One region of the Streptomyces sp. GSL17-111 genome, then DNA from elsewhere that is predicted to be linked to it. Evidence: riboswitches for the same ligand, from Rfam matches in the RefSeq annotation. Region 1 holds a riboswitch; each other region holds the start of a gene.
The links. A riboswitch is a leader RNA that binds a small molecule or an ion and turns the genes downstream of it on or off. The one in region 1 is predicted to bind cyclic di-AMP.
Positions count from the first base shown of each region.

Region 1 (5,914 bases):
GTCGCGTTTGCCGAGTGCGTTGATCCGGCCGCGCTGCTCCAGGACGGCCAGCATCATCGAGACGCGCGAGGTCTCCAGCCCGGAGGTCGTCCGGCGCGGCGAGGGGATCTGGGAGTCGACGGTGAGCGCCTGCACCTCCGCCACGAGTGGGCGGCGCCCCTCCAGCGTCACGGTCAGGCAGGTGCCGGGCACGGGCTCGTCGCGCCGGGTGAGGAAGAGGCCGGAGGGGTCGGCGAGGCCGGTGATGCCCTCGTCGTGCAGCTCGAAGCAGCCGACCTCGTCCGTGGCGCCGTAGCGGTTCTTCACGCCCCGGACCAGCCGGAGCCGGGCGTGCCGGTCGCCCTCGAAGTGCAGGACGACGTCGACCAGGTGCTCCAGCAGCCGGGGCCCGGCGATGGCGCCGTCCTTGGTGACGTGCCCGACGAGCAGCGTCGACATCCCCCGTTCCTTCGACGCCCGGATCAGGGCGCCCGCCACCTCGCGGACCTGGGCCATGCCGCCGGGCGCGCCGTCGATCTCGGGCGAGGCCACCGTCTGCACCGAGTCCAGGACGAGGAGGGCGGGCTTCACGTCGTCCAGGTGGCCGAGCACGGCGGACAGGTCCGTCTCGGCGGCGAGGTAGAGGTGCTCGCTGAGCGCCCCGATGCGGTCGGCCCGCATGCGGACCTGACCGGCGGACTCCTCACCGGTGACGTAGAGGGTGCGCCGCCCCTCACCGGCGGCCTTCGCGGCGACGTCGAGCAGCAGGGTGGACTTGCCGACGCCGGGCTCACCGGCCAGCAGCACCACAGCGCCGGGGACCAGACCGCCGCCCAGCACCCGGTCCAGCTCGGGGACGCCCGTGGCGCGGGCCGCCGCCTGGCGGGCGTCCACCTGGCCGATGGGCAGCGCGGGCGTCGTCACCCGGCCCGCCGCCGTCGTCCGCACGCCGCCGCTGCCCGTGCCCGTCTCCTCGATGGTGTTCCACGCCTGGCACTCGTGGCAGCGGCCGAGCCACTTCGGCGTGGCCCAACCGCACTCGGAGCAGCGGTAGGTGGGGCGGTCCTTCGCGGGGGACTTGCGGGCAGCCATGCGCTCACCGTAGCGGCGTCCACCGACAGCCCCTACCGCCAGGCCGTGCCGACAGCGCGGGCCGTCGACCGTCGGCGCGCGGGGTGCCCGTCGGCTCCGCGGTCCCGCGCCCGGCGCCGAGGTCTCGTGCGAGTGGTTCGGGGGTGGCACGCGCACGCCCCTCGTCGTCCTCTTTCGAGTGAGATCATCACTCTTCCGGGCTAATCCCAGGCGCACGGGCGGAGTGCGCCCCCGCGCGCCGCCTACCGTCGCCGGGTGATGACCACCAGGCGCGAGCAGCACCCCGAGACCGGCAGCGCACCGCGGGCCCGCCGCGCCGCGTCGCCCGGGCGCCACGCCGGGCGTCCGGGCCAGGGCGCCCACCGGGCCGCCTCCCCGCGGGAGCAGCGGCGCGCGCGGGAGCGGGAGGAGCGCACCACCGAACGCACCACCGAACGCACCACCGAACGCATCACCGAGCAGCCGGCCGAACGGACCGCGCAGCGCGCGGCCGAACGTTCCGCCAAAGGCGCCGGGGCACGGCCGGAGGCGCGTCCGCCCGTGCACTTCGACGCCTACCTGGACGGGCTGTTCACCTACTGCCTGTCCGTCATGTGCGACCACGACGCCGCCGTCGCGGCCCTCGGCGACGCCCTGGCCGTCGCCGAACGCCAGCGCGTGCGCGACCGGGCCCCCACCGACCCGGCGCAGCACCGGCCGTGGCTCTACGCCCTCGTCCGCTGGTCCTGCCTGCGCCGCCTGGGCGCGGGGGTGCCGGTCGTCCAGGGGCCGCCGCTCACGACGCCCGCCGCCCGGCAGCGGCGTCGCGAACTGGCCGCGCTCGCCTGGCCGGAGGCGGCGGGGACGGTGCCCGAGCAGCGCGAGGCCCTGGAGCTCGCGATCCGGCACCAGTTGCCCGTCCACGAGGTCGCCGCCGTGCTGGCCCGCACCCCGGACGTCACGCGGGAGCTGCTGTCCAGCGGAGCCTGCGAGGTCGAACGCACCCGCGCGGCCCTCGGCGTCGTCGCCACGGGGGGCTGCCCGGCCGTCGCCGGGATCGCCGCCGAGAGCCGCCAGGGCGAGCTGCGCCTGGGCACCGCGCTGTGCCGCGAGCTCGTCCGCCACGTGGACGCCTGCCCCGGCTGCCGCCGGGCCTCCGAGCGGTACATGGCGGGCGGGCCCTGGCCCGGGACCGCGCCGACCGGTGGCGGGCGGCTGCCGCTGCTGTCCGCGCCACGGCCGTCCGTGCACGCCGCCCTGCTGCTCGCGCAGCGGGCCCGGATGCTGCACACCCCGCGCTTCGACCGCCGGGGCTTCCCGGTGGACGACCGGGACCGGTCCGCGCGCCGGGAGCGGCTGCGCAGCCGGGCGGTCACGACGACGGTCGTGGCCACCGTTATCGCCGCTCCGGTCCTCGCGGTGTGGGCGGCCTACCGGGGCGCGCCGCTGACCGGCGAGGCACGGGAGGAGGCCTCCGTGACGGCGGCCGAGGCGCTGGAGGAGGACGGCGTCCGCGACCACCCGTACGACGGCACCTCGCACGGCGACCCGGGCCCCGGGCCCGGCGAGCGCGCGGGGCGGGCGGGCGTCGCGGTGTCGCCGGGGGAGGACGGGAGGCCCGGCGAGGACGACGCCTCGCCCGGCCCCGCCGAGCCCTCACCCACGCCGTCGGCCTCGGACCCCGCCGGCTCCGACGGCGGGGCGACGACGGCGCCGGCGCCCGGTCGGCTCTCCGTCCGCGCGGACACCTCGGGCGGGGCCACCCTCATCACCCTGACGGCCTCGGGCGGTTCGGCGGTGACGTGGTCCGCCTCGACGGACGCCGCGTGGCTGCGGCTGAGCCGGACCTCCGGCACGCTGGCGCCCGGCGAGTCGGTGACCGTCCGGGTGACCGTGGACCGGGACGCCGAGCCCGTCGGCGCGTGGTCGGCGCAGATCCACCTCGCCCCGGCGGGGGCCGTGGTGACCGTCGAGGGGCAGGGCGCGTCGCCCGACCCGGGCCCGTCGGAGCCGCCCGAGGACCCGGAGCCGTCGGACCCGCCGCCCTCCGGGGACCCGTCCACCGAGCCGGGCCCGTCGGAGCCGCCTCCGTGACGCCCGGGACGCCTCACCGCCACGCACGACGGCCGCCGACCACCGCTGTGCGGTGACCGGCGGCCGTTCGCGTGTGGCGGGTGCGCCGTCGGCTCAGTACGGGCCGAAGACGTTGTCGATCGAGCCGTAGCGGTCGGCCGCGTAGTTGCAGGCGGCCACGATGTTCGCGACGGGGTCGTACTGGTCGTGCGGGGTGCCCGCGACGTGGTAGGCGTCGAAGGTCGGCTTGATGACCTGGAGCAGCCCGATGGACGGCGTGCCGTTCTGGGCGTTGATGTCCCAGTTGTTGATGGCGTTCGGGTTGCCGCTCGACTCCCGCAGGATGTTGCGGTGGATGCTGTCGTAGCTGCCCGGGATGCCGTGGGCCTTCATGATGGACATGGCCTCGCGGATCCAGCCGTCCAGGTTGTCCGGGTAGGCCTGCGTGGTGACGGCGGCCCGCTCGGCGGTGCGGTCGGCCCGGTCGGCGGAGCCGCGCTCGTCGGCCTGCGCGGCGAGGGACAGCTCCTGGCCCGGGACGATCAGGTCCGGGTCGTCGCCGATGGTCTCCTCGTTGGTCTCGTAGAGGGCTTCCCAGCCGCCCTCGACGTCCTCGGCGGTGGCGATGCCGTGCAGGGTGTCGCCTGCGGTGACGGTGTAGGTCCCGGCCTTCGTCTGCGGGGCGGCGGCGGGGGCGGCCTGCTCCACGACGGCCGGGGCGGCGGCGGGGGTGGGGGCGGCCTGCGCGCTGCCGGCCGCGACGAGCGGCACGGCGACGCCGGCGGTGCCGACGGTCAGCGCGAGGGACAGCCGGGACAGGCTGCGGGAGTTGAGCGGGGTGCGGGAGCGGCGGTGACGGCCACGAGACATAGGTATGCGTCCTCTCCTACGCCTGCGAGGTGAGCTGTCGGATTCGGACGAGAGCTGCCCGGCCATGTTCGCGGCGGTTCCTTGCGGTTCCGTCGCGGTTCCGTTCGCGCTGAACCGCGAGGAACCGCGCTGCGGACATGGCTTCACCCCAAGCCGGCCACGGAAATCCGCGGCACGGCACTTACCTGGTTCCCCCGCTCCCGCTGCGGTGACGTGCAGTCATTTTCCCCTCCACGGGCAGCGGGATTCGGCGTGCCGCGGGTGGGGCCCCCGCCAGGTGGTCGGGAGCGGAGACACATAAACACGGGCCGCCGACCGCGGACAAGGCGCGGGGATACCGACATTTAGCGCCCAAGTGACGATCATGGGGAATTCCGCCACGGAACGCGTTTGGCTATTCTCCGAGCGTGAATTCCTCGACGCCGGGCGCCGGGCAAATACCCGCTTTGCTGGGGGACTTGTTCGGCGGTGCATGACGTCGGCCACGCGGTTGCACGGTCAATGCCACTTTTTGTGTGACCCTCGCCACGGCCATTCCTAAAGGCGCGGAATTCCCAGCGAACCGAGCTATTCGGACATATGGGGCTTTTCGGTGGCCCGTGCCGGGTCGGCCGGGTGGGGTGCCAGGGGCAGGGACGCCGCCAGCCGCGCCTCGCACAGCTCCACGAGACGGTCGTACCCGGCCTTCCCCATCAGCTCCGTCAGCTCGGCGCGGTAGGAGACGTACACCGGGTCCGAGCCGCCGTGCGCCGCCGGAGCGCCGGTGCACCACCAGTGCAGGTCGTGGCCGCCCGAGCCCCAGCCCCGCCGGTCGTACTCCCCGATGGAGACCTGGAGCCGCTGCTCGCCGTCGGGCAGCTCGATCCACGCGTACGTCCGCCGGATCGGCAGCTGCCAGCACACGTCCGGCTTGGTCTCCAGCGGCTCGCGGTCCTCGCGCAGCGCCAGCAGGTGCAGGGCGCATCCGGCGCCGCCCGCGAAGTCCGGCCGGTTGTTGAAGATGCACGCGCCGCCGTGGCGTCGCGTCTTGCGCTCGCCGTCCTCGTCGGTCTCCGTCCAGCCGGCGCGGGCTCCCTCGTCGTGGAACTGCCACGTCTGCGGTGTCAGCCGCGCGACGTGCTCGGCGACGCGGCGCTCGTCGTCCTCGTCGGAGAAGTGCGCCCCCAGCGTGCAGCAGCCGTCGGCGGCCCGGCCCGCCCGGATGCCCTGGCAGCCCGCGCCGAAGACGCACGACCAGCGTGAGGTGAGCCACGTCAGGTCGCAGCGGAAGACCTGCTCCTCGTCGGCCGGGTCGGGGAACTCCACCCAGGCCCGTGCGTGGTCGAGGTCGACCTCCTCGCCCGCGGCCCGCCGCCGCTCCCCGCCGATGTTCCGGTCGGCGCTCCGGCTTTTGCCCGACTTCTTCGCGTTCGTCTTGCCCACGCCCCCAGCGTACGGGCCACCCGCCACGACGACGCGTGCGGCGCGTTAGCGTTCTCCCCCATGAGACTCGGTGTCCTCGATGTGGGTTCGAATACCGTTCACCTCCTGGTGGTGGACGCGCACGGGGGTGCCCGACCGCTGCCGGCGTACTCCCACAAGGCGGAACTGAAGCTGGCGGAGCTGCTCGACGCGGAGGGCGCGATCACCCGCGCGGGCGTGGACCGGCTGGTCGCGACCGTCCGCGAGGCGCTCCAGGTCGCCGAGGACATGGGAGTGGAGGACCTGCTGCCCTTCGCCACCTCCGCCGTCCGCGAGGCGTCGAACGACGGCGAGGTGCTGGCCCGCGTCGCCGACGAGACCGGTGTCCACCTGCGCGTCCTGTCCGGCCCCGACGAGGCCCGGCTGACGTTCCTTGCCGCGCGCCGCTGGTTCGGCTGGTCCTCGGGACGGCTGCTGGTCCTCGACATCGGCGGCGGTTCCCTGGAGATCGCCTGCGGTC
Region 1 covers NZ_JBAJNS010000001.1:3,433,177-3,439,090, forward strand. The annotation lists gene radA (DNA repair protein RadA) at 1-1,071, opposite strand, end outside; gene V6D49_RS15380 (BACON domain-containing protein) at 1,330-3,144, shown strand; gene V6D49_RS15385 (LysM peptidoglycan-binding domain-containing protein) at 3,238-3,993, opposite strand; cyclic di-AMP (ydaO/yuaA leader) riboswitch at 3,998-4,217, opposite strand; gene V6D49_RS15390 (hypothetical protein) at 4,561-5,361, opposite strand; gene V6D49_RS15395 (Ppx/GppA phosphatase family protein) at 5,476-5,914, shown strand, end outside.

Region 2 (5,914 bases), 1.0 Mb from region 1:
GCGACTGGCTGGAGGCGGGCGTCCTCGTCAACACGCCCGAGGCCACCGGGAACGGCTTCCCCCACGGCACGGTGGAGCACTGCCAGGCCGCCGGAATACGGCTCCAGGCGTGGGGGGCGCTCGCCCAGGGCCGCTACACCGGACGTCAGGGGACGGACGCCGAGCGGGCGACGGCGGAGCTGGTGGCGGAGCTGGCCGAGGTGAAGGGCACGACGCCCGAGACCGTGGTGCTGTGGTGGCTCCAGCGCCACCCGGCGGGCGTGGCACCGATCGTCGGCAGCGTACGGCCGGAGCGCATCCGTGCCTGCGCGGACGCCGCGCTCCGGCATCCGGCCCTCAGCCACGAGGAGTGGTACGCGCTCTGGTTGACGGCCCGCGGTGTCCCCCTGCCGTGAGGGCCCCACCGCGACAGCCCGCCAGCACCGCCAGCGCGAACTCCCCCCCGGACCACCAATAAGCCTCACAAGAGACACAAACGGACATTACGACCAGGCTCGCCTGATGCACCATCAGAACAAGAGCGCCGGGATTGGACCGATATAAAGAGGCGACCGACGGGCAGGTGACCGGACTCACAGCACCCCGGACCGTGTGCGATCGCACCGCCGGCCCCGTTGTCACCGCCTCGCCAATTTCCCTGCTGACCAGGGATTTTCGGACATACGGAAAGATCCGCCCTCTTACGCTCGGAATCAGCCCCGGTGCGCACCGTGCCGAAGGCCCGTCCCGGTGGTCTCGTCACCGGGCCCAGCCGCTTGTCTGGTGCAAAGCGTTGTGTTTACGGTTCCTCCGCACCGCATCGGATGCGGTGCCCTACCGCCGGGACGCCGAATCCTGCCGCCCGGCCGGGGGAATTCCTGAAAGACCAGGGCGGCAGGAGCGGGGGAACCAGGTAAGCGCCGTGCCGTGTATCCGTACCGGTACGGCTAGGGGTGAAGCCACGACCCGACGCGTTTCGGCGCGAGGGGAGTGGCCGGGCTTCTCCGGTCCGAATCCGACAGCTCACCTCGTAGGCGTAGGAGAGGAACACACCTATGTCCCGTGGTCGTCACCGCCGTCCGCGCAAAGCCCTGATAACCCGTCACGTCGCCCGTGCTTCCCTCATCGCCACCGCCGGTGGCGTGGCCGTGCCCCTCGCCGCGGGCTCCGCGAGCGCCGCCGACGTCTCCGTGTGGGACAAGGTCGCCCAGTGCGAGAGCACCGGCGACTGGTCGATCAACACCGGTAACGGCTTCTACGGCGGCCTGCAGTTCCAGCAGTCCTCCTGGGAGGCTGCGGGCGGCACGCAGTACGCCCCGCGCGCCGACCTCGCCACCAAGGACCAGCAGATCGCCGCCGCCGAGCGCCTGCTGGAGATGCAGGGCCCGGGCGCCTGGCCCGTCTGCGGCCCCCGTGCCGGTCTGGCCAAGAACGGCCCCGCCCCGCAGATCGACCCGGCCGGGGACACCGCCGAGCCGAAGGCCGAGAAGACCGAGAAGGCCGACAAGAAGGCGGAGCCCAAGCCCGAGCCCAAGGCCGAGAAGCCCGCCCCGAAGGCCGAGAAGGCCCCCGAGCCCACGAAGGCCGACAAGGCCGACAAGGCCGACAAGGCCGACAAGGCCGACAAGAAGGCCGCGACCGCCGAGGACTACACCGTCGTCAGCGGTGACACCCTCTACGGCATCGCGACGGTCCACGCGGTGGACGGCGGCTGGAAGGCCGTCTACAAGACCAACCAGGGCGTCGTCGGCTCCGACCCGGACCTGATCTTCCCCGGACAGCGCCTGAGCCTGGACGTGACCGAGGCGGCGGCTCCGCAGCAGGACGAGGGAGCCAAGGCCGAGCCCAAGCCGGAGCCGAAGCCCGAGAAGCCCGCGAAGAAGGCGGAGCCCAAGCCGGAGCCCAAGCCCGAGCCCAAGGCTGAGCCCAAGGTGGAGAAGCCCGCTCCGGAGCCGGCCAAGGAGGCCAGCAAGCCCGAGCCGAAGGCCGAGAAGCCGGCCGAGCAGGCGGCTCCGGCGAGCGGCTGGGTCCGCCCGGTCGACGCCTCGCCGAGCACGCCGTACCGCGCCACCGGCTCGTCCTGGTCCAGCGGTTACCACACCGGCGTGGACTTCTCCGCTCCGTCCGGCTCCACCGTGCGCTCGGTCGGCGCGGGCACCGTGGTCTCCGCTGGCTGGGGCGGCTCGTACGGCAACCAGGTCGTCATCAAGCACGCGGACGGCCGCTACAGCCAGTACGCCCACCTGTCCTCGCTCTCCGTCTCCACGGGCCAGAGCGTGACCGGCGGGCAGCAGATCGGGCTGGTCGGTTCCACCGGCAACAGCACCGGCCCGCACCTGCACTTCGAGATCCGCACCGGGGCCGGCTACGGGTCGGACATCGACCCGCTGGCGTACCTGCGGGCTCAGGGCGTCAGCATCTGATTCCCAGCCCCACGGTTCTCCCCTGACCCGAACCGGTCGCGCCCATCACCGGCGCGACCGGTTCGGGTCGTTCACGCGGCGGTGGCGAGCCGTTGCGGCGACCGTCGCGAAGGCGCCATGCGGCGCTCCTAGGGTCCTGCGGGCTGGACCCCGGCGCCGCCTGGGCGACGGGGCCGAGACGACTCCGGTGAGGTATCCGTGGAACGTCGCTCCTTCCTGCGCGGCACCGTGGTGAGCGGTTCGGCCGTCGCCTTCGGTTTCACCCTCATGCGCGGCGCCGCCTACGCGGACCCGGCCCAGCCGGGACCGAGCCCCTACGGTCCGCTCAACTCCCCCGACGCGAACGGCATCCGGCTTCCCGACGGGTTCGGCAGCCGCGTCGTCGCCCGCTCCGGCCAGACCGTGAGCGGCACCTCCTACGTCTGGCACAGGGCACCCGACGGCGGGGCGTGCTTCCCCTCCGGCAGCGGCTGGATCTATGTCTCCAACTCGGAGATCAACCCGGGCGGCGGAGCGAGCGCCCTCCGGTTCAACTCCTCCGGGTCGATCACGGGGGCCTACCGCATCCTCTCCGGCACCCGGCAGAACTGCGCGGGCGGGGCCATGCCGTGGGGCACGTGGCTGTCCTGCGAGGAGGTCGACCGCGGGTACGTCTACGAGACCGACCCCTACGGCACGCACGGCGCGGTGCGGCGCGCCGCGATGGGACGGTTCAAGCACGAGGCCGCGGCGGCCGACCCGCAGCGCGAGGTGGTCTACCTCACCGAGGACGTCAGCAACGGCTGCTTCTACCGTTTCGTACCCGACACGTGGGGCGACCTGTCCTCCGGCCGGCTCCAGGTGCTGACGGCGGGTTCCGGCACCGCCGGGTCCTTCGGCTGGGCGGACGTGCCCGACCCGAGCGGCTCCACCGCCACGCGCCACCAGGTCTCGGCCGCCAAGCACTTCAACGGCGGCGAGGGCTGCCACTACGCGGACGGCGTCGTCTGGTTCACGACCAAGGGCGACGGCCGGGTGTGGCGGCTGAACCTGGCGGCGAGCACGTACGAGCTGGCCTACGACGACTCACTCGTCGGCGGGAGCGCTCCGCTGACCGGGGTCGACAACATCACCGGCGCGTCCTCCGGTGACCTGTTCGTCGCCGAGGACGGCGGCAACATGGAGATCTGCGTGATCACGCCGGACGAGGTCGTGGCGCCGTTCCTGCGGATCGACGGGCAGTCCGGCTCCGAGATCTGCGGACCGGCCTTCTCCCCCGACGGCACCCGGCTGTACTTCTCCAGCCAGCGCGGGGCGAGCGGCAGCTCGTCCGGTGGCATCACCTACGAGGTGACCGGCCCCTTCCGCAGCTGACGCAGCTGACGCAGCAGACCCGGCCGACGCGGCAGACCCCGCCGATCGACGGGCCCGGCGGAGAGAGGGGGCGGTGCGGCACCTCCGCACAGGTGCCGCACCGCCCCCTCCGTGGTGCCGGGGCCGCCGCGCGGTGAGGGTGCGCGGCGCGGCGGCCCCGGTGGTCCGGCCCCGGTCAGCGGCTGTCGCTGCCCGCGCTCTCGGCCGCCGCCCGGCCCGCCTCCAGGCGGGCGACGGGGATGCGGAACGGGGAGCAGGAGACGTAGTCCAGGCCCACCTCGTGGAAGAAGTGCACCGACTCCGGGTCGCCACCGTGCTCGCCGCAGACGCCGAGCTTGAGGTCGGGCCGGGTGGCCCGGCCGTCCGCCACGGCGTCCGAGACGAGCCTGCCGACGCCGTCCTTGTCGATCGTCTCGAACGGGGAGACGCCGAAGATGCCCTTCTCCAGGTAGGCCGTGAAGAAGCTGGCCTCCACGTCGTCGCGGCTGAAGCCCCACACCGTCTGGGTGAGGTCGTTGGTGCCGAAGGAGAAGAAGTCGGCCGACTCCGCGATCTGGCCGGCGGTCAGCGCGGCGCGGGGCAGCTCGATCATCGTGCCGAGCGTGAGCTTCAGCTCGACGCCGTGCTCGCGCTCGATCTCCTCGATGACGCGCTCGGCCTCGTCGCGGACGATCTCCAGCTCCTGGACCGTGCCGACCAGCGGGATCATGATCTCCGCGCGCGGGTCGCCCTTGGCGGCCTTCCGCTCGGCCGCGGCCTCGGCGATGGCCCGGACCTGCATGGTGAACAGGCCCGGGATGACGAGGCCGAGGCGGACGCCGCGCAGGCCCAGCATCGGGTTCTGCTCGTGCAGCCGGTGGACGGCCTGGAGGAGCCGCAGATCGTTCTCGTTGGCGTCCTTGCGGGCCTCGGCGAGCGCGACCCGTACGGACAGCTCGGTGATGTCGGGCAGGAACTCGTGCAGCGGCGGGTCGAGCAGCCGGACGGTGACGGGCAGTCCGTCCATCGCCTCGAAGAGCTCCTTGAAGTCGCCCTTCTGCAGCGGGAGCAGGGCGTCGAGCGCCTGGCTCCGCTCGGTGTCCGTGTCGGCGAGGATGAGCCGCTCGACCAGTTCGCGGCGCTCGCCGAGGAACATGTGCTCGGTGCGGCACAGCCCGATGCCCTGGGCACCGAACCGGCGGGCGCGGGCGGCGTCCTCGGCGTTGTCGGCGTTGGCCCGCACGCGCAGCCGGCGGACGCGGTCGGCGTAGGCCATGACCCGGTGCACGGCCTGGACGAGCTCGTCCGCGTCGTCCGCACCCGCGTGCATGCGCCCCTCGAAGTACTCGACCACGGGCGAGGGCACGACGGGCACCTCGCCCCGGTAGACCTTGCCGGTGGAGCCGTCGATGGAGACGACGTCCCCCTCGTCGATCACCAGGGTGCCCTTGCCGTCCGGCGCGGGGGCGGTCAGCTGGCGGCGCTTGGTGTCGACCTCCAGGTCCTCGGCGCCGCAGACACAGGTCTTGCCCATGCCCCGGGCGACGACGGCGGCGTGCGAGGTCTTGCCGCCGCGCGAGGTGAGGATGCCCTCGGCGGCGATCATGCCGTCCAGGTCGTCGGGGTTGGTCTCGCGGCGGATGAGGATGACCTTCTCACCCGAGCGGGACCACTTCACGGCGGTGTAGGAGTCGAAGACGGCCTTGCCGACGGCCGCGCCCGGCGAGGCGGCGATGCCGCGCCCGATCTGGTCGGCCTTGGCGCTGAGGTCGAAGCGGGGGAACATCAGCTGGGCGAGCTGTGCGCCGTTGACCCGCTGGAGCGCCTCGGCCTCGTCGATGAGGCCCTGGTCGACGAGTTGCGTGGCGATGCGGAACGCGGCGGCGGCGGTGCGCTTGCCCACCCGCGTCTGGAGCATCCACAGCTTGCCGCGCTCGATGGTGAACTCGATGTCGCACAGGTCCTTGTAGTGGAGCTCCAGCGTCTCCATGATCTGCATCAGCTCGTCGTAGGACTTCTTGTCGAGCTGCTCCAGGTCCGCGAGCGGCACGGTGTTGCGGATGCCCGCGACGACGTCCTCGCCCTGGGCGTTCTGGAGGTAGTCGCCGTAGACGCCCTGCTGCCCGCTGGCCGGGTCGCGGGTGAAGGCGACGCCGGTGCCGGAGTCGGGGCCCAGGTTG
Region 2 covers NZ_JBAJNS010000001.1:4,464,073-4,469,986, reverse strand. The annotation lists gene V6D49_RS19950 (aldo/keto reductase) at 1-395, shown strand, start outside; cyclic di-AMP (ydaO/yuaA leader) riboswitch at 854-1,031, shown strand; gene V6D49_RS19945 (transglycosylase family protein) at 1,035-2,402, shown strand; gene V6D49_RS19940 (alkaline phosphatase PhoX) at 2,601-3,755, shown strand; gene ppdK (pyruvate, phosphate dikinase) at 3,931-5,914, opposite strand, start outside.
Region 2: another riboswitch for cyclic di-AMP. It lies ahead of V6D49_RS19945 (transglycosylase family protein); the one in region 1 lies ahead of V6D49_RS15385 (LysM peptidoglycan-binding domain-containing protein).

Region 3 (5,914 bases), 2.4 Mb from region 1:
GTCCCGGCCAGCAGGTCGTGGCCGTCGAGGTGAACCTCGTCGCCCCCCTGGACGCCGAGCCGCAGGGCCTGGAGGGCGTCTCGACGATCATGGCCCGCGCCCTGAGCGAGGGCACGGACAAGCACTCGGCCGAGGAGTTCGCGGCCGAGCTGGAGCGCTGCGGTGCCACGCTCGACGCGTTCGCCGACCACCCGGGTGTGCGCGTCTCCCTGGAGGTGCCCGTCTCCCGGCTGGCCAAGGGGCTCGGCCTGCTGGCGGACGCCCTGCGCGCTCCGGCGTTCCCCGACGGCGAGGTGTCGCGGCTGGTGGCCAACCGGCTCGACGAGATCCCGCACGAGCTGGCGAACCCGGCCCGTCGCGCCGCGATCGCCATGTCCGGGGAGCTGTTCCCGGACACCTCGCGGATGTCCCGGCCGCGCCAGGGCACCGAGGAGTCCGTCCGGCGTATCGACGCGGCGGCCGTGCGGGCGTTCTACGAGGCGCACGTGCGTCCTGCCGCGGCCACGGTCGTCGTGGTCGGCGATCTCACCGGGGTCGACCTCGCCGGGGCGCTGACCGAGACACTCGGCGCGTGGACGGGCGCGTCCGCGCAGCCGCGGCCCGTGCCGCCGGTCACCGCGGACGACACCGGCCGCGTGGTCATCGTGGACCGCCCCGGGGCGGTCCAGACGCAGCTGCTCATCGGCCGTACCGGCGCCGACCGGCACGACGCCGTGTGGCCCGCCCAGGTCCTCGGCGTCTACTGCCTCGGCGGCACGCTCACCTCCCGCCTCGACCGGGTCCTGCGCGAGGAGAAGGGCTACACCTACGGCGTCCGGGCCTACAGCCAGGTGCTGCGGTCGACGCCCGACGGCAACGGAACGGCCATGCTCGCGATCAGCGGTTCGGTGGCCACCGACGTCACCGGCCCCGCCCTCGCGGACCTGTGGCACGTCCTGCGGACGCTGGCGGCCGAGGGGCTGACCGACGACGAGCGGGACACCGCCGTGCAGAACCTGGTGGGTGTCGCCCCGCTGCGCTACGAGACGGCGGCGGCGGTCGCGGGAACCCTTGCCGACCAGGTGGAGCAGTTCCTCCCCGACGACTTCCAGGCGCGGCTCTACGAGCGGCTGGCCGAGACGGGCACCGTCGAGGCCACGGCGGCGGCGGTGGCGGCCTTCCCCGTCGACCGTCTGGTGACCGTTCTCGTCGGGGACGCCGAGCAGATCGAGGCCCCCGTGCGCGAGCTGAACATCGGGGAGGTCACCGTCGTGCGCGGCGACTGAGCGGTCGCACGGCATTTTTCGGTCACTCTCCGTGCACCCACTGTGCGGCCCCCGGACGCTCCAGGCGGACGGGGGCCGCAGCGTGTTCCCGGGCTCCCAGTGGCCCGCGTCACCCTTCTGACCTGCGAATGTGGCATGTGCGACAAAGTGGCCGATTTTCTTGGCCCGGGCGGGATGTCCGGTTTAGCGTCGTTCGCGTTGCCCGTCTGAAGCGACCACGCCCTGTGGCCGACGTGCAGCGATCGCCGAGTCCCCGCGAGGGGAGCCGGGGACCCACATGTCCTCTGGGGTGAATCGGGCCTGCGCCCGTAGGAGACCTTCCTGCTCCGAACCCGTCAGCTAACCCGGTAGGCGAGAAGGAAGGAAAGGATCACTACCTTCATGGCGTTCAACCGTGCCACCGGCAAGCTGAACCGTCCTGCCCGCGCCGTCCGTCTGGGCACCGCGGTCGCCGCCGTCGCCGTAGGCGTCGCCGGAACCCTCGCCGCGCCCGCCGCGGCGGCCGAGCACCAGAACACCTTCAGTGAGGCCCTCGCGCTGAGCCCGTCCATCGCGGGTCACGTGGCCGACCAGGCCGCCGCGCAGAAGAGCGCCGCGGCCGAGCAGGCCGAGGCGAAGAAGGCCGAGGCGAAGAAGGCGGCCGAGAAGAAGGCCGCTGAGAAGAAGGCCGCTGAGAAGAAGGCGGCGGAGAAGAAGGCCGCCGCCGAGCGCGACGACGCCAAGCGCGCCGACCGGTCCGCGGCCCGTCCCGCCTACGTGGCGCCCGTCAAGGGCGGCGACGTGACCACGCCCTACAAGAGCGGTGGTCAGATGTGGTCGTCCGGCAAGCACAGCGGCATCGACTTCGCCGCCGCCACCGGCACCCCGGTGAACTCCGTCGCCGCCGGCACCGTCGTCACCGCCGGTTGGGGTGGCGCCTACGGCAACAACATCGTCGTCAAGCACAACGACGGGACGTTCACCCAGTACGGTCACCTCTCCGCCATCGGTGTCAGCGTGGGCCAGAGCGTCTCCGCCGGTGCCGAGATAGGCAAGGTCGGCTCGACCGGTAACTCCACCGGCCCGCACCTGCACTTCGAGGCCCGCTCGACCGCCGCCTACGGCTCGGACATGGACCCGGTGAACTACCTCCGGGGCAAGGGCGTGCCCCTCTCCTGACGCGGCGCCCCCGCTCAGGACGGACCCCCGGCCACCCGGCCGGGGGTCCGTCGTTTTTCCGCCTCCTCACCGGGGGCCGTCGGCAGAATGCGAGGAGTGGAATACAGTGCGGGGAAGCGGTACCTGGAAAACGTGGGGATAACGGCGGAGGTCGGGGTATGCGCATTTCCGCGCACACGGTGTGCACGGCGGTTCGGGACGACATCGTGAGCGGTGCCTTCCCGCCGGGTTTCCGGCTGACCGAGGAACTGCTCGCACGCCGCTACGGCGTTTCCCGGGTGCCGGTGCGGGAGGCTCTGCGGGCCCTGGAGTCCGAGGGGTTCGTCACCAGCAGGCGCCACGTGGGGGCCTGCGTGGCCCGGCCGACCGAGCAGGAGGCGGCCGACCTGCTGGACATGCGTGCGCTGCTGGAGCCCCTCGGCGCGGCCCGTGCGGCGCACCGCCGGACGGAGGCGCACCTGAAGGTGCTGCGCGGCCTGGTGCGGCTGGGCCGGGAGCGGGCCGAGCACGGGCACCTCTCCGACCTGCGGCCCCTGGGGGACTGGTTCCACGAGACCCTCGCCCAGGCGTCCGGTACCCCCACGCTGGCCACGGTGCTGGTGCAACTGCGCCGCAAGATCGCCTGGCTCTACGCGGCCGACCGGCAGGACGACCCCTCGGCGACGGACCGCGCCGCCGCCGTGTGGCACGAGCACGGTGCCATCGTCGACGCCGTCGCCCGGCGGGACGCGGAGCGGGCCAGGAGCCTCGCGGCCGCACATGTCGAGCGGGCGGGCGCGATACGCCGTGCCCAGCGGCCGGTGACGGTGAGAACATCGAAACCTGCCGTCAACACGGCGCGTGGCCCCGTTTAACACGGGACGTATACAAAAGCACTCGGGAATGCGCGCCCCACTTCTTTGACGCGTTTCGCCTGGCGCGCCATTTCTCGTGCGTGGCTTTCCGTGCGTGGTTGAGAATCCGGAAGGTGTATTACGCGCCGCGCTTTTCCCGTGCACCCGGTGCGGCTTTTCGGTCCTGCCCGGTTCACACCGTCTCCGGCATCTCCTCCAGCCCTTCACCGACCAGTTTCGCCAGCCGGTCCAGTGCCGCGTCGGCGTCCTCCGCGTCGGAGGCCAGCAGGACCTCATCGCCCTTCTCCGCCCCGAGGCCCAGCACGCCGAGCATGGAGGCGGCGTTCACCGGCGGCCCGTCACCCTTGGCGATGGTGACCGGGACGCCCGTGGCCGTCGCGGCCCGGACGAAGATCGCGGCGGGGCGGGCGTGCAGCCCCTCAGCCCAGCCGACGGTGACGCGACGCTCAGCCATGGTGATGCCCTTCGGTCGTAGCCTGCCGGATCAGCTTCGCACGCGGGCGCGCGGACGGCCGGTCCACCGTCCCGGCCCCGCCCCCGGTCGTGCGGAGCGTTCCACGGGGAGGCACGGGGCGAGCGCGGCGGCACGGCCGCGCCGTACGCTGGGGCGCATGCAGACGCCCCCGGAGCGCGCGTACCCGACCCACTGGGAAGCCGACGTGGTGCTGCGCGACGGCGGGACGGCGCGCGTCCGGCCCATCACCGAGGACGACGCCGACCGCCTGGTCAGCTTCTACGAGCAGGTCTCCGACGAGTCGAAGTACTACCGGTTCTTCGCCCCGTACCCGCGACTGTCCGCCCGTGACGTGCGCCGGTTCACCCAGCACGACTACGTGGACCGGGTGGGCCTGGCCGCGATCGTGGGCGGCGAGTTCATCGCCACCGTCCGGTACGACCGGATCGACGCCACGGGCCGTCCGGCCTCCGCCCCGGCCGACCGCGCCGAGGTCGCCTTCCTCGTGCAGGACGCCCACCAGGGGCGCGGTGTCGCCTCCGCGCTGCTGGAGCACATCGCCGCGTGCGCCAGGGAGCGCGGGGTGCGGCGCTTCACCGCCGAGGTCCTGCCCGCCAACACCAAGATGGCGAAGGTCTTCACCGACGCCGGCTACTCCCAGCAGCGCAGCTTCGAGGACGGGTCCGTCCACCTCACCCTCGACCTCGAACCCACCGAGCGCTCGGTGGCCGTCATGCGGGCCCGCGAGCAGCGGGCCGAGGCGCGTTCGGTCCGGCGGCTCCTGGCGCCCTCGTCAATCGCCGTCGTCGGGGTCCGGCGGCAGCCGGGCGGGGCGGGCCGCACCGTCCTGGAATCGCTGCACAGCGCCGGCTACACCGGGCGCGTGCACGCCGTGAACGAGCGACTCCCCGAAGGCGCTTCGGTGCTGGAGGGGCTGGAGGAGGTGAGCGCGCACCGCTCGGTGCGCGACATCCCGGACCCGGTCGACCTCGCCGTCGTGGCCGTGCCCGCGCCCGCGGTGGACGCCGTGGTCACCGAGTGCGGCGAGCACGGCGTGCAGGGCGTCGTGGTCCTCTCCGCCGACTTCGACCGGGCCGCCCAGCGCGAACTGGTCCGCAAGGCCCGCTCCTACGGCATGCGCCTCATCGGCCCGAACGCCTTCGGCCTCATCAACACGGCCCCCGACGTACGGCTGAACGCCACCCTGGCCAGCCGCACGCCCGAGCGCGGCCGGATCGGGCTGTTCACGCAGTCCGGCGCGATCGGCATCGCCCTCCTCGGCGGGCTCCACCGGCGCGGGACCGGGCCGTCGTCCTTCGTCTCGGCCGGGAACCGGGCCGATGTCTCCGGCAACGACGTCCTGCAGTTCTGGGACGACGACCCGGACACCGACGTCGTCCTCATGTACCTGGAGTCGTTCGGCAACCCGCGCAAGTTCACCCGGCTGGTCCGCCGTACCGCCGTCCGCAAGCCCGTCGTGGTGGTGCGCGGGGCACGGCACAGCGGCAGCGCACCGCCGCCCGGACACGCGGTGCCCGCCATCCGCACCCCGGACGCCACCGTGTCGGTACTGCTGCGGCAGGCCGGCGTCCTGCTCGTGGACACCGTCACCGAGCTGGTGGACACCGGGCTCCAGCTCGCCTTCCAGCCGCTTCCGGCCGGGCCGCGGATCGCCATGCTGGGCAACGCGGAGTCGCTCTGCCTGCTCACCTACGACGCGTGCCTCGCCCAGGGGCTGCGCCCCCGCGATCCCGTCGACCTCACCGCCTCCGCGACCCCCGGGGAGTACCACCGGGCCCTGGCCGAAGCGCTCGCCGATCCCGGCACGGACGCCGTGGTCGTCACCGCGATCCCCTGGGTGGAGGACCAGGGTGCGGAGGAGTTGGCGGACGCGCTGCAGCACGCGGCGGCCGGATCCGGCAAGCCCGTCGCCGTCGTCCACCTGGCCATCGAGGGCCTCGACGACGCCCTGAGCGCCCGCCGCATCCCCGCCTATCCCGCCCCCGAACGGGCCGTCCGGGCGCTCGCCGAGGCGGTCCGCTACGCGCAGTGGCGGCGGGACGCGCAGCGGCCCGGCCGGGTGCCGGAGGAGGACGTCGACGAGGCCGGAGCCGCCGCGGCCGTCTCCCGTGTCCTGTACGGCGCCGCGCGGGAGCCCGACGGGCGGTCCGCGCGCCCGCGCA
Region 3 covers NZ_JBAJNS010000001.1:985,192-991,105, reverse strand. The annotation lists gene V6D49_RS04135 (M16 family metallopeptidase) at 1-1,265, shown strand, start outside; cyclic di-AMP (ydaO/yuaA leader) riboswitch at 1,499-1,634, shown strand; gene V6D49_RS04130 (M23 family metallopeptidase) at 1,647-2,423, shown strand; gene V6D49_RS04125 (GntR family transcriptional regulator) at 2,582-3,277, shown strand; gene V6D49_RS04120 (HPr family phosphocarrier protein) at 3,450-3,731, opposite strand; gene V6D49_RS04115 (bifunctional acetate--CoA ligase family protein/GNAT family N-acetyltransferase) at 3,889-5,914, shown strand, end outside.
Region 3: another riboswitch for cyclic di-AMP. It lies ahead of V6D49_RS04130 (M23 family metallopeptidase); the one in region 1 lies ahead of V6D49_RS15385 (LysM peptidoglycan-binding domain-containing protein).